2 regions of the Azospirillum sp. UENF 312511 genome follow, and region 2 is predicted to be linked to the other one. Evidence: predicted binding sites of a transcription regulator. Region 2 holds the regulator's gene; the other holds the start of a gene.
The links. Region 2 encodes LexA, which represses DNA repair genes until DNA is damaged. Its sites were predicted from a motif close to ATGTTCTANTTTGGTTC; they were not measured.

Region 1 (7,202 bases), on a different contig from region 2:
CAAGCTGCTCCGGAAGTGAGGGACTTGTTGTGCCCCTTCTTCACCTTTCTGTTCCAGGCATAACGAGCACTCGTGCAGGTGACTGGCACCCTCAGAAATTTCCTGCATGGTGAATGGAGTGCGGCATGTCCAAGCTATTATCCACCGCTCAACACCAATCAGGTATTCCCGGGCTTCAAAGCCGATGGCGGCTTGATTGTGCTCTCGCAACGTCTTGAGTGCTCGGCAAGCCGAGCTGCACGCTGACGAAACATAATGGCACATGGCCGTTCCTAAAATGCCTTGCTCTGCGAAAAAGGGGTAAGGCCATAACCCAAGAACCGTCGAGTCGAAATTGAGCTTCTGTCGAAATATCACAGCCAGAAATTGCATGCCCGGGTATGTGCGCTGTTGAGCGTTCCCGCCATATCTGGGGCCATGAGTGTTCCGCGCTGGATTGGCTTCTCTGGTGGGTGCTGAGATCGTCCCTATGGAGTGGGCTGCTTGGTCGGCCCGCTCGCACGCAGTTGAAAACACGCGGATCAACCCTCTACACTTCACTGCCTCGCTGTCGCTAAACTGAAAGTAGATTGAGCAACCAGGAAGCCCGTGAGGAGGCCGCTCCATGACACCGAACGATGCCATCGTTGCCGTAGCCATGAAGCCGGTGGCGGAGCGCTTGGCGGTTACACTCGCCGGAATGCCCCCAGAGCAGGCCGAGCGAGCGGTCTCCCAATATGTCCAGCAAGCCGTCCGGGAGTTGGAGTTGAGCGACATCCCCAGGGAGGGAATCGTCCAGGCGGCTCTCGCGCTGCTGATCCACGAGCGGGAGCGGGTGCTGGGACCCGAGAGGGGATAACCCGGCTTGACCATGACCGGGCCGCAATCTGTGCTGTACAAGGCCGGACCCGATGCTGCCTGGATTCGGGATCGCCTTGGTGCGCCTCGGAAACATGACGCTGACGCGCTCCGCTAACCAATCCCTACCTCCCGAGAACCATCGCCGGGACTGCCTTCCGTTGAGCCGCGATGAGGAGCAGGATCAGGAGGAACGGCCGGATGCAGGTGAGAACGAGAAGAATGCCGGCGTTCCCAGGCGCATAGTTCCCGGCCACCCAAATCTGATGAAAGTGGCCGTACGCCACGCCGATGTAGAACAGTGATGCGTAGGTCACGACCGCCGCCTTGAAGTCGAGCGATCTCCGGAAGGCGAGCACCCCCATGGCGCCCAGCGCTATGTCAGCGACGCCGATCTCGAACTGAAACGGGCTTGTCGTCCATCCGATGAACGCCGCCGCGCGCTCCGGAGCGAACACATGGAACAGCCCCGCCCAGAGAGCATCAACGTCAACGGCGAGCAGCAGCAGCCAGGACAGGTAGCCTTCCGGGGTTCGGTCAGACCGGCTGAGAGTTGGAATGATGATCGCCAGTAGAAAGGTGATCAAAGGAATGTGTGTCAGGACAAATCGTATCAAATTAGCGACGTCCATTTCGTCCTCCATGGAAGAGACGACAAGCAGACGTTGAGGCGTTTATCTCGCCCGTTCCAAGAGGCTATCGGAAATACCTCGATGTAGGCGCTGTCCTCGCGCCTGTATCTGTTCTGGCGAGGTGCACAACCGCATCGATCCTGCGAACTGATATCTGCAGATCGGCGGGCCGACTACCCCACCCCATCTTCAATTAAAGGATACCAACCGTGAACGCTATGTTCCCGGCGCGCGCAGTCGCGCCCGACTATCGCCTTGTCGAAACCCTGTCGCTGGGTGCTGCCCCGCTCGTCCCGGCGCTAGGGTAGGCATGACAGCGAAGCTGATCACCGCGATCCCAGCTTTGGTGTCAACGACTCTTTGTTCTTGAAAAGTTCTTTTCCTGCGCCATCCTCCCAACAAGTCAGGTGGGTGGAGGGGAGCATGCAGGCGCCAGAGCCGGTAGTGATGCGGTCATGCCCGGTCGTGTCTGTTGAGGCCGTGGTGCCGGCGGGATTCCCGTCACCCGCGGCGGACTATGTGGAAGGCCGAATCGAACTCGCAGAAGTGCTGGTGCCCCACCCTTCCGCCACCTTCACCTTGCGCGTCTCCGGTCATTCCATGGTCCGCGCCGGCATCCATGACGGTGACCTAGCAATTGTTGATCGGTCGCTGACTGCCCGTCATGACGACGTCGTGGTGGCGGTGCTTGATGGCGAACTGACGTGCAAGCGCCTGCTGAAGCGTGGCGCCCAAGTGTGGTTGGTGCCGGATTCGGATGATACCGCATACCGTCCGGTCGAGGTCACCGACCGGCTCGACTTTGAAATCTGGGGCGTGATCACGAGCACCATCCGTTTGCATCGGCGGTGATGGCCATGGTGTCGCCGCGGGTCTACGGGCGGTTCCGTCAGGTGTCGCGCCACGTTGCCGGGAGCTTGGCCATTCCCCAGATCTCCCCTCTCAGCGAGGAGGAGACGGATGCGTTGCCCACACTGCCAGTCGGCAAGCACGACCGAGCGTTCGGATCGGACGGCGCACGGGTATCGCCGCTTCCGCTGCCGGGAGTGCCGGCGCGGGACGTTGTTGCAGCGAGGCGGGGATTGCGGATGGCGGGGCAGCATCGTAGGGGAGGCGCCGTTGACCATTCCCTGTTCTGATCCAGCCGATGCCGTTCAAAGCCAACGCCGCTCGCCGCCATCACATCCCCAAGCAGCGATACAGGGTTTGCAACTGGCAAGAGTATGATGCCGCGCTGCGGGCGCGTGGCAGCCTGAACGTGTGGTTCAGCGACGAGGCGGTGGAGCGCTGGCGGGCCGAGACCCGATCCACACCGGGCGGGCAGCGCACCTACTCCGACCTGGCGATCCTCACGGCGTTGATGCTGCGTGCGGTGTACCGCTTGGCTCTGCGGCAAACTGAGGGTCTGGTCGCTTCCCTCGTCCAGGTGCTCGGGCTCGATCTGGCGGTGCCGGATCATTCCACGCTCAGCCGCCGGGCCAAGACCGTCACCGTCCCGACCCCGCCGGCGAAAACCAACGACCCAATCCGTCTGCTGGTCGACAGCACCGGTGTGAAGCTGTGCGGCCCCGGTGACTGGCTGATCGAGAAGCACGGCACGCGCCGGCGCCGCGCGTGGCGGAAGCTGCACATCGGCCTGGACGCCGGCACCGGGCGCATCGTCGCCGCGACACTGACCGATCATGACGTCGATGACGCCTCGCAAGTCGGCCCCCTGCTGGACCGGATTGCCGAGCCCCTGGTTGCCGTCATCGCCGACGGCGCTTACGACCAGAGCGGCGTCTACGAAGCCGTGACCAAGCGGCACCCAGGGGCGGGCGTGGTCGCGCCGCCGCGCTCCACGGCGGTACCGAGCGATACCGCGCAGAGCGCACCAGCACAGCGGGATCGGCATCTCCAGGCCATCGCCGCTGATGGCCGCAAGGCGTGGCAGGCAACTCCGGCTACAACCTGCGCGCGCTCGTGGAGGCCTTCTTCAGCCGCTACAAACACGTCATCGGGGAGGGTCTCCACTTCCACACCGACGACCGGCAGCAGACCGAGATTGGTGTCGCCGTCCTGGTCCTGAACCGCATGCTCGACCTTGGACGCCCGGACGCCGTCCGCGTCCGATGATCAGGCGCACCGACCTGCCGGCTCCAACTCTCGCTGCCTCGGTGCAACAGCGTCCTCCACCGGGACACCCCACCCGAGGACGTTTCGTTGTGGTACTGGCAGGTCTCCTGGCTTGCGGGTCGCCGCCGTTCCGTCCGGCCTTCCCGGCGCCGGAGGCGCCAGTGGCGGATAACGACGGAACGGCTCACCGCTCACAGTTGCGGGGGCAGCCCCGGCCTCGCCGCGGGACGCGGCTCACCGGGTTCCCTCTTAGCTTCCGGCGAAGATCGCCGGAAGAACCAGAACCGGGACCATTCATGGGCGACCGCGACACGCCGGTCAAGCTTCGTGAACGAAAGACTTTGGGAGAAAGCCGGTTCGCCGATGACGGAAGCCTGCGTGCACCGGTCCGATGACGGGGTCCGATCACGGCGTGTCCGGAGCGCCCGTTTCGGGCACGTAGATCAAGCGGCCGTCCGGCAGACGGTAGGTCGTTCCCGCCCGGATTCCCTTGCCCTCCCCGATGGCGCCGGTCGATTCATAGCGGGTCAGTTCCTGTCCATCCTTCACCGTGATGCGCATGTCGGCTTCGCCGGGATTCTCCACCACGACGGCCTTGTTGGATGAGAACGGGTTGAGCGGGTTGCGCACGATGACGATCATCAGGATGCCGATGACCACCAGGAACAGGTCGATCAGGTTGACCACCGACAGGATCGGATCGTCGGCGTCGTCATGGTCGAGAAAGCGCATCAGCCGGCTCCTCCGGCTTCGGCCAGGGACCGCTCGACCGCCCGCAGATCCTCCAGCAGCCAGCGGCGGCAAGAAGGCGATGCTGGCCGCGACCAGCGCCAGGATCACCGCGGAGAAGGCCACCGTCAGGTTCTCGCCGATGCCCTGGGCGTCGTTGCGGGTCAGGGCCAGCAGGGCCGGCCCCATGGGGATCATCGTCGCCACCAGCCCCAGCATCGGCGCGCTGCGGGCCACCACCCGCAGCCACTCCAGCCGCTTCATGATCCACAGCTCCAGATCGTCGCTGCCGCATCCCGTGCGGTGGCGGTACGCGATCAGCGGCGAGCGGTGGTCCCCGCGGCGGCGCTGCCACGCCTCCACCGCGAAGGCCCCCAGCGCCCACAAGCTGTAGGCCAGCGACGCCAGGATCAGCAGCAGGACGGGCAGCAGGAACAGGCGGGCGATGCCATCCATCAGGATCAGCGTGTGTTCCGCCGGCATGCCGCGGATGGAGATACCGCGGCGGTTCAGCCCGACGCCGCCGACCATGATCCCCGGCGTGTCGCGGAGCGCGTCCGCCAGATCCTGCACCGGGCGCTGCTGAAGCTCGCCGCCCGTGATGACCGTGACGGTCGCCGGCGCGTCGGCCAGCGGTCGCTCGGTGGCGGTGGCGCTGACCACCACCGGTTCCAGCACGACCGGCGCATCGGCCAGCGCTCCGGCCGCGCACAGCAGTACCGGTGGTGCTACGACAAGGCACGAGAGAACCGTTCCCGCCCGGTGGCGGGCGCGGTTGGCACGGCGATCCATGATATCCCCCAAATCCCCTGATCCCCCGACGTGGGAAAGCTCACCACACCGGTATATGTAATGATATAACATTACATATCGATTTCGCGTCAACTCCCCTCTGTCCCGCGAACGGCACTCAATGCCCCCAGGCGACCGAAGCCGGCTTCAGAAGTGAGCGCCGGTTCTCCGCGTCGAGACGCAGCAGCGCCTCCCGCGCCCACATTGTTTCGCTGTCCGGCGAACCGAGCCGACGGAAGGAGACGGTCCCGTCCGCGGCCTCCCGCTTGCCGACAACCAGCATCACCGGAACTTTGGCCAAGCTGTGCTCGCGGATCTTGTAGCCGATCTTCTCGTTGCGCAGGTCAGCCTCGGCCCGCAAGCCCTCCTCGTGCAGCAGGCCGACAAGTTCACGGGCATAGTCATCAGCCTCTCCGGTAATCGTAACGACCACCGCCTGCACCGGCGCCAGCCATAGCGGCAGCCGCCCAGCATGGTGTTCGAGCAGAATCCCGGTGAAGCGCTCCAGCGAACCGAACAGCGCCCGATGCAGCATCACCGGCGGGTGCTTGGCGCCGTCCGGCCCGATGTAGCCGGCCCCCAACCGCTCCGGCAGAGTGAGATCGACCTGCAAGGTGCCGCACTGCCAGTCCCGGCCAATGGCGTCGCGCAGCACGAACTCCAGCTTCGGCCCATAGAACGCCCCTTCGCCGGGGTTCAGGCCGTAAGGCAGTCCTGTGGCTTCCACCGCGTCGCGCAGGGCGGCCTCGGCCTTGTCCCAGACGGCATCGGAGCCGACCCGCTTGGCCGGCCGGTCGGAGAACTTCACCCGCACGTCCTCGAAGCCGAAGTCGCGGTAGATGCTCAGCACCAGCTGGCAGACGGAGCGGGACTCGCCGACGATCTGGTCCTCGGTGCAGAAGATGTGCGCGTCGTCCTGGGTGAAGGCGCGCACCCGCATCAGGCCGTGGAGCGCACCCGACGGTTCGAAGCGATGGACCTTGCCGATCTCGGCCAGCCGCAGCGGCAGGTCGCGGTAGCTGCGGATGCCCTGCTTGAACACCTGCACGCCGCCGGGGCAGTTCATCGGCTTCAAGGCAAAGACGCGGTCTTCCTTGGCCTCGGTGGTGAACATGTTCTCGCCGAACTTTTCCCAATGTCCGGAGGCTTCCCACAGCGACCGGTCCATGATGTCCGGCGTGTTGATCTCCAGATAACCGGCCCTGGTCTGGCGCTTGCGGATGTAGTCGATCAGGGTCTGGAACAGCGTCCAACCCTTGGGGTGCCAGAACACCGCGCCCGGCGCCTCCTCTTGGAAATGGAACAGGTCCATCTCGCGCCCCAGCCGGCGATGGTCGCGCTTTTCCGCTTCGGCAAGACGGTGCAGATGGGCGGCCAGTTCGCCGGCGTCGCGCCACGCGGTGCCGTAGATCCGGTGCAGCATCGGGTTGCGGTGATCGCCCCGCCAGTAGGCCCCCGCCACCGTCAGCAGCGCGAAGGCGGTGCCGAGACAGCCCGTGGAGGGCAGGTGCGGGCCACGGCACAGGTCGCGGAAGTCGCCCTGGCGATAGAGGGTCGCCGCACCGCCCACACAGCAGGAACAGGGCGGCGTGGTCCGGCCCGGCGGCCGGCCGGGCGATGTAGGCGTTCCAGCTTTCGATCCGCAGCACCAGCCCCTCCTTCATCAGGAAATCCAGGGTCCGGTAGATGGTCTGCGGCTGGAACCGCCGCCCGCACGCTGTCTCCAGGCGGGGGATCAGGTCGTAGGCGCGCAGGGGCCGGTGCTCCCGTCCGAAGATGTCCAGCATCGCCCGCCGGATCGGCGTCATCCGCCGATCCAGGTGAGGATCGCAAGCCGCCGCCACGGCCGTGGCGGGAACCGGTACCTGAGGGGTGGTCGGTGCATGGAAGCCGTCCATGGCGATCTTCTCCTTGCCGGCCGCCCGGTCGTTGATATATGTAACGTTATAACATTACATTGCATGGCGCAACCCAACCGAACGCCCCCTGACCGGCACAAAGAACGATGTCCGACTCCTTGCCCAACACACGGACGACGCTCCCGCCGCTTCCTTCCTTCCACCGCCCCAGCCGGATGGAAGCGGAGGCGGCCGTCCG
Region 2 (7,202 bases):
CTGCGGCGCCTTCAGGCGGATCACCGGCTTCACGCCGGCCGGAGCCTCGGACGGGTCGCGGTCGCGCCAGCGCCCGTCGTAGCGCACCGGCTGGCCCGCCGCCTTCTGGGCGGCGCGCATCTCCTCCAACTCCTCGGGGCTCGCGTAGCAGTAATAGGCGCGGCCAGCCGCCAGCATCTGCTGCGCCACCTCGGCGTGGCGGTCCTTGCGGGCGAACTGGCTGACCGCGTCGCCGTCCCAGTCGAGGCCGAGCCAGGACAGGCCGTCGAGGATGGCGTCCACCGCCGCGTCCGTCGAGCGCTGGCGGTCGGTGTCCTCGATGCGCAGCAGATACGTGCCGCCGTTGCGTCGGGCGTACAGCCAGTTGAACAATGCGGTGCGGGCACCGCCGATGTGGAGAAAGCCGGTGGGCGACGGGGCGAAACGGGTGACGACGGTCATGGGAGGCTCAATTCCAGGTTCGGCGCTGCTACAGTGCTGCGGCGGCCGAGATGCGGCGGCTGCGGTGCGACTGCGGTGGTGCGGTGGTGTAACACATTAACGGCGCCGGAGGCATTTGCCTTGCGCGCATAGGCGACAGTATGGCCCACGGGGTTGAAGAGGGCATGGCCGGAGGTTTGGCGGCGGAGGGCGATGCCGGTCCTGTCCGTCGCGGCGTCGGCGCGCGCCTTCTCGTTGCGGCTCTGGAATGCCTTGCCGCGGAACGGGAGCGCTGGGCGCTGTGGCTGCCCGTGGGGACCGGGGCGGGTGTGGCCCTGTATTTCGGCCTGCATGCCGAGCCGCCGCTCTGGCTGGGGCCGGGCGCCGTGGTCGGCTGTCTGGCTCTGCTGTGGCTGGTGCGGCGGCGTCTGGCGCCGGTCGTTCTGCTGCTGGGGCTGTTGAGCGTCGCTCTGGGTTTCGCGGCGGCGCAACTGCACAGCGTGGCGGCGATGGCGCCAATGCTGACGCGCGAGCTTGGACCGGTGCAGGTCACCGGGCGGGTGCTGGCGATCGAACGGCAGCCCACCGGCACGCGGTTGATGATCGGTGAACCGATGGTGGAGCGGCTGGCCCCGGAGGCGACGCCGGAGCGGGTCCGCCTGCATTTGCCGGCCAAGGTGACACCGCCGGAGGCCGGGACGGTGGTACGGCTGCGCGCCATGCTCCACCCGCCGGCCGCCCCGGCGGAGCCGGGAGCCTTCGACCTGCAGCGGCGCGCCTATTTCGAAGGCTTCGGCGCGGTCGGCTTCGTCATGGGCGCCCCCGTCGCCCAGGAGGCGCCGCCGCCCGACGGCTGGCGCCGGGTGACGGTGGCCTTTGAGCGGGCGCGCGCCGCCATCGCCGAGCGGGTGCGTGCCGTCGTGAGCGATTCCGCGGAGGCCAGCGTCACCGCCGCCCTGCTGAACGGCGACGCGGCGGCGATTCCGGGACCGATGATGGACGCCTTCCGCGACAGCGGTCTGGCGCACCTCCTGTCCATTTCCGGCCTGCATGTGGGCATCGCCGCGGGGATCGTCTTCTGGGTGGTGCGGGCGCTGCTGGCGCTGGTTCCCTGGGTGGCGCTGCGCTGGCCGATCAAGAAGATCGCGGCGCTGGCCGGCATCCTGTCGGCCATCCTCTACACGCTGCTGGTGGGGGCGCCCTTGCCGACGCTGCGGTCGGTGCTGATGACCGGTCTGGTCATGGGAGCGGTGATCGCCGATCGGTCGCCGATCAGCATGCGGCTGGTCGCCTTCGCCGGCATCGTCACCGTCCTCTATGACCCGGAGGGGATGCTGGGGCCGAGCTTCCAGATGTCCTTCGCGGCGGTCGTCGCCCTGATCGCCGCCTTCGAACGCTTCACGCCCTGGGCGGTGCGGCGGCGGCGCGACATGGGCTGGCTCGGCAAGGGCGCCATGGCGCTGGGCGGCATCGCCTTTTCCAGCGTGGTGGCGACCGTCGCGACGACGCCTTACGGGCTCTACCATTTCCAGCAGGTCGCCTTTTACGGTGTGCTGTCCAACATGGTGGCGATTCCCATCACGACGGTGTGGATCATGCCCTTCAGCCTGTTGTCCTACCTGCTGCTGCCCTTCGGGCTGGAGGGGCCGGCGGTGACGGCGATGAGCTGGGGCGTCCGGCTGGTCATCGAGACGGCGGAGCGGACCGCGGCGCTGCCCGGAGCGACGGCGTTTCTGCCGGCCATGCCGGACGCCGCCATCGCGGCGGTCACTCTGGGCGGGCTGTGGCTGGCCATCTGGACGGGACGCTGGCGCTGGCTGGGGCTGGTGGCCTTGGCCGGCGGGCTGGTCGCCCCGGCCGTCGCGCCGCGGCCCGACATCCTGGTGTCGGAGGACGGAAAACTGATGGGCGCGCGCGGCGCGGATGGGATCCTCAGCCTCTCCACCGCCAGCGATGGCCGGGTCGCCAACACGTGGAGGCGGCGCGGCGGCATGGAAAAGCCGGAGGACAAGGCCGGTCAGGATGTCTGGCCGCTCGCCGGGGTGAGCCTGGACGGGCGGCTGCGCTGCGACGCCCTGGGGTGCCTCTACCGCGCGCAGGGGAAGACGGTGGCGCTGCTGCGCCAGCCGGACGCCTTGCCGGAGGATTGCGCGGTGGCCGATGCGGTGGTGGTCGCGGTCCCGTCGCGCGGGTGCCGGGCGCCGCTGGTCATCGACCGCTGGCAACTGCGGCGGGAGGGCGCGCACACGCTCACCCTGTCGGACAAGGGCATCCGGGTGGAAAGCGTGCGCGGTCGGCGCGGCGACCGCCCGTGGACGATGGGAGGAAAGCTCCCCGATGGAAAGACCGGGGCGCGCTGAGCCGCCGCCCCGGAGCATCCTGCGGTCAGTACTTCCGCACCAGACCGACGAGGCGACCCTGCACCCGAACGCGGTCGGCGCCGAAAATGCGGGTCTCGTAGGCGGCGTTGGCCGGTTCGAGCGCCACGGTGTTGCCCTTGCGGCGCAGGCGCTTCAGCGTGACCTCGGCGTCGTCGACCAGGGCGACGACGATGGAGCCGTTCTCCGCGCTGTCGCAGCGCTGGATGACCACCGTGTCATGGTCGAGGATGCCGGCCTCCACCATGGAATCGCCGGCGACTTCCAGCGCGTAGTGGTCGCCCATGCCGAGCATGGCGGCGGGAATGTCCACGAAGGCGGAACCGTCGCGCAACGCCTCGATGGGCGTGCCCGCGGCGATCCGGCCGTAGAGCGGCAACTGCACGGATTCGGACGCCGGGTTCGCCTCACGTCCCGCGAAGCTGAAGTCGCCCTTGATGACGTTGGGCTCGAACTTGGCGCGCGGCGGCCGGGTGCGGGCGGTCTCCAGCCCCTCCGGCAGGCGCAGCACCTCCAGCGCGCGGGCGCGGTGGGGCAGGCGGCGGATGAAGCCGCGCTCCTCCAGCCCCGTGATGAGGCGGTGGATGCCCGACTTGGACTTCAGGTTGAGAGCGTCCTTCATTTCGTCGAAGGAAGGGGACACACCGCCCTGTCCGAGCCGCTCGTTGATGAAAAGCAGCAATTCATGCTGCTTGCGCGTGAGCATTTGTGCCTCCCGGCCGGTTCCGCACTAGATATGGAACAAAAGCAAAACGTTCCATCTTGTTCTAGTTTGGTTCTTAACCCCCGTCAAGCCCTACGGATGAAATCAATCGCAAATCGACGGACAGGACTCCCAAATGGATTTCCCGTGCGGAACGGATTAAAGCGACAGGACACCGCCGCTCAGCGGGATCACCGTCACGCGGTCGCCCACAGCGGCGGCGGTTGCCTGCGGCTCGCGGACGATCAGGGCGTCGGCCCGGGCCAGCCGGGACATCATCGCGCTGTCCTGGCGCGGGAAGGGCGTGGCGATGGGCTCGCCGTCCGTCCCGGTGGACAGGGTGGCGCGCATGAAGTCGGTGCGGTCGTCGTTGGCCTTCAGCGGCGCGCCGAGCCGCGCCGCGAGCGTGGTGTTCTCGGCGGGCAAGCCTTGGAGACGGCGAAGGACGGGCACCAGGAACAGCAGGGCGGCCACCCCGGTGGACACCGGATTGCCGGGCAGGCCGAGCAGCGGAACGCCGTTCGCCGTCCCGAAAATCAACGGTTTGCCGGGCTTCATGGCGACGCGGTAGAAGTCCAGTGACAGCCCGCCCAGTACGTCGCGCACATGGTCGTGCTCGCCTTGCGAGGCGCCGCCCGTGGTCACCAGCAGGTCGCAGCCGGCCGCCCCGGCGGCCATGGCGGCGAGATGCTCCGGATCGTCCTTGGCCACGCCGAGATTGTGGGCGAGGCCGCCCTGGCTGGCGACCAGCGCGCAGAGGCCGAGCGCGTTGGAGCTGACGATCTGGCTCGGTCCCAGCGGATCGCCGGGCAGGGCGATCTCGTCCCCGGTGGCGAGCACGGCGACCCGCGGTCGGCGGTGGACGCGCAGCCAGGGCAGGTTGGCCGCGGCGGCCAGGGCGACGTCGCGGGCGGTGAGCAGCCGTCCTTTGGGAAGCAACTCCTCTCCCGCGGTGAAGTCCAATCCGGCGGGACGGATGAAGCGACCCGCGGGCACGGCGCGCCCGACGCGCACGCGGTCCCCGGCGTCCTCGCAATCCTCCTGCATCACCACGGCGTCGGCCCCGGCGGGCAGGGGCGCGCCGGTAAAGATGCGCACGGCCTCGCCCGCGCCGACCGATCCGGCGAAGGCGTGGCCAGCGGCGGACTCGCCGATGCGGCGCAGCGTGACGGGAGCTTCCGCCGACGCCGGGACGATGTCGGCGGCGCGGACGGCCCAGCCGTCCATGGCCGCGGCGGCGAAGGGCGGCTGAGTCAGGCGAGCGCCGGCGGGCTCCGCCAGGACGCGCCCCAGCGCGTCGGGCAACGGCACCGTCTCCGCCGGCAGGGCGGTGAAGGCGGCGAGGATGCGGGCGCGGGCTTCACCGACCTGTAGCATCAGACCGCGCTCCCCCATTCGCCGCTCTTGCCACCGGCCTTGTGCAGCAGCTTCACCTCGGTGATGGTCATGCCGCGGTCCACCGCCTTGCACATGTCGTAGACGGTGAGTGCGGCGACCGACACGGCGGTTAGCGCCTCCATTTCCACGCCGGTCTGGCCCCTGAGCTTGCAGGTGGCGGTGATGTCCACGGCGTTGCGCTCGGGGTCGCAGGTCAGGTCCACCTTGACCGACGTCAGCATCAGCGGGTGGCACAGCGGGATCAGGTCCGGCGTGCGCTTGGCCCCCATGATGCCGGCCAGCCGCGCCACCGACAGGACGTCGCCCTTCTTGAGGCCGCCCTGGAGGATGAGGGCCAGCGTTTCCGGCTGCATCAGGACGGAGCCGCGGGCGGTCGCCGAGCGCTCCGTGTCGGCCTTGCCGGACACGTCCACCATGACCGCGCGGCCTTCGGCGTCGAAGTGGGTGAAGCCGCTTGCGGGCTGGTCGGTCATAGGGGTTTCTCCATGAACAGGCTCAGCGGGTCCGGACCGTAGGGGCCGAACGGGCCGCGGTTGGCGAAACCCTGCTTGCGGTAGAGGGCAATGGCCTCGTCCTGATAGACGCCGGTCTCCAGCCGCAGCAGGGACAGGCCGGCGGCACGGGCCTCATCCTCGATGCGTTCCAGAAGGCGGCGCCCGATCTGGCCGCCGCGCGCGGTCGGCTGGACGAACATCCGTTTGACCTCGCCATAGCCACCGTCGGTGTCGATGCGCATGGCGCCGCAGCCGACCACGGTTCCCGACCGCCGGGCGACCAGGAAACGGATGTCCGGCTTGGCCAGCGATTGCAGGTCGAGCAGGTGGTTGCTCTCGGCCGGGTATAAGTCGCCCAGATAGCGGTCCAGCTCTTCGATGAGCTGAACCACTTCGTCCTGGAGCGGGCTTTCCCGGGCAATGGTCACGTTCGGCACGGCGTCGCTCCTCCCCATTGCTTTCTTGTTTTGTCTCAGGCGAGCAGGGCGCGGGTGGCCGCGGTCACATCCTCCTGCCGCATCAGCGATTCACCGACCAGGAAGCAGCGCGCGCCGACCGCGGCCATGCGCGACAGGTCCGACGGGCTGTAGAGACCGCTTTCGGCGACCAGCATGCGATCGGCGGGCACATGGGCCGCCAGTTCCTCGGTCGTGGCGATGTCCACCGCCAGGGTCTTCAGGTTCCGGTTGTTCACGCCGAGAAGCGGGGTTTTCAACGCAAGGGCGCGGTCCAGCTCCTCGCGGTTGTGCACCTCAACCAGCACGTCCAGGCCCCAGGCGATGGCGGCGTCCTCGATCTCCGCGGCCTGCGCGTCGCTCAGCGCCGCCATGATGATGAGGATACAGTCGGCGCCGAGCGCACGGGATTCGGCGATCTGGTAGGGATCGACCATGAAGTCCTTGCGCAGCACCGGCAGGTCCACCGCGGCGCGGGCGGCCAGCAGATAGTCGTCGCAGCCCTGAAAGTAAGGCTCGTCCGTCAGCACCGACAGGCAGGTGGCGCCGCCCTCACGGTAGGCGCGGGCCAGCGACGGCGGGTCGAAGTCCGGGCGGATCAGGCCCTTGGACGGGCTGGCCTTCTTGATCTCGGCGATCAGGCCGTAGCGGCCCCCGTCCACCGTGCGGCGCAGCGCGCGGATGAAGCCGCGCGCCGGGTCGGCGCTGCGGGCGGCGTCCTCCACCGCGGACAGCGGACGGGCGGACTTGCGGGCGTGGACCAGCGCGCGCTTGTCGTCGCAGATTCGGGTCAGGACGTCGCTCATGGCGCGGCAACCGGTTCGGTGGTGGCGGATGAATTGGTGATGGACACGAGGTGCTGGAGCACGGCGCGGGCGGCACCGCTGTCGATGGCGTGGCGGGCCCGCTCGACGCCTTCCTTCAGGTCGCCGGCCTTGCCCGCCACATGCAGCGCGGCGGCGGCGTTCAGCAGAACGATGTCACGGTAGGCGCCCTGGACGCCGTCGAACAGCGCGCGGATGGCCTCGGCGTTCACATGGGCGTCACCGCCCTTCAGAAGCTCGGGCCGGGCACGGAAGATGCCGGCCTGTTCCGGCTCGATCTCGAACACCGTGACCTCACCGTCCTTCAACTGGGCGACGGTGGTCGGGCCGGTGGTGGTGATCTCGTCCAGCCCGTCGGAGCCATGGACGATCCAGGCGGCCTCCGACCCCAGGCGCTTCAGCACATGGGCCAGCGGCTCCACCCACTGCTTGGCGTAGACGCCGAGAAGCTGGCGCTTGGCGCTGGCCGGGTTGGACAGCGGCCCCAGCAGGTTGAAGATGGTGCGCGTGCCCAGCTCGACGCGGGTCGG

Region 1: a site for LexA is predicted at 1,830-1,846, ahead of ACWPN7_RS33690 (LexA family protein). Genes of this name have one in related genera too.

What each region holds. Positions count from the first base shown of each region.
Region 1 covers NZ_JBSNCG010000005.1:1,168,612-1,175,813, reverse strand. Annotated here, with positions in the region: gene ACWPN7_RS33705 (hypothetical protein) at 1-19, shown strand, start outside; gene ACWPN7_RS33700 (hypothetical protein) at 605-838, shown strand; gene ACWPN7_RS33695 (DUF6790 family protein) at 963-1,469, opposite strand; gene ACWPN7_RS33690 (LexA family protein) at 1,893-2,321, shown strand; partial or broken gene ACWPN7_RS33685 (IS5 family transposase) at 2,617-3,584, shown strand; cobalamin riboswitch at 3,665-3,882, opposite strand; gene ACWPN7_RS33680 (DUF2149 domain-containing protein) at 3,990-5,105, opposite strand; partial or broken gene thrS (threonine--tRNA ligase) at 5,224-6,660, opposite strand; gene folE (GTP cyclohydrolase I FolE) at 7,111-7,202, shown strand, end outside.
Region 2 covers NZ_JBSNCG010000003.1:197,271-204,472, reverse strand. Annotated here, with positions in the region: gene gltX (glutamate--tRNA ligase) at 1-441, opposite strand, end outside; gene ACWPN7_RS12285 (ComEC/Rec2 family competence protein) at 606-2,780, shown strand; gene lexA (transcriptional repressor LexA) at 2,806-3,504, opposite strand; gene ACWPN7_RS12275 (molybdopterin molybdotransferase MoeA) at 3,661-4,878, opposite strand; gene moaC (cyclic pyranopterin monophosphate synthase MoaC) at 4,878-5,372, opposite strand; gene ACWPN7_RS12265 (GNAT family N-acetyltransferase) at 5,369-5,830, opposite strand; gene trpC (indole-3-glycerol phosphate synthase TrpC) at 5,866-6,654, opposite strand; gene trpD (anthranilate phosphoribosyltransferase) at 6,651-7,202, opposite strand, start outside.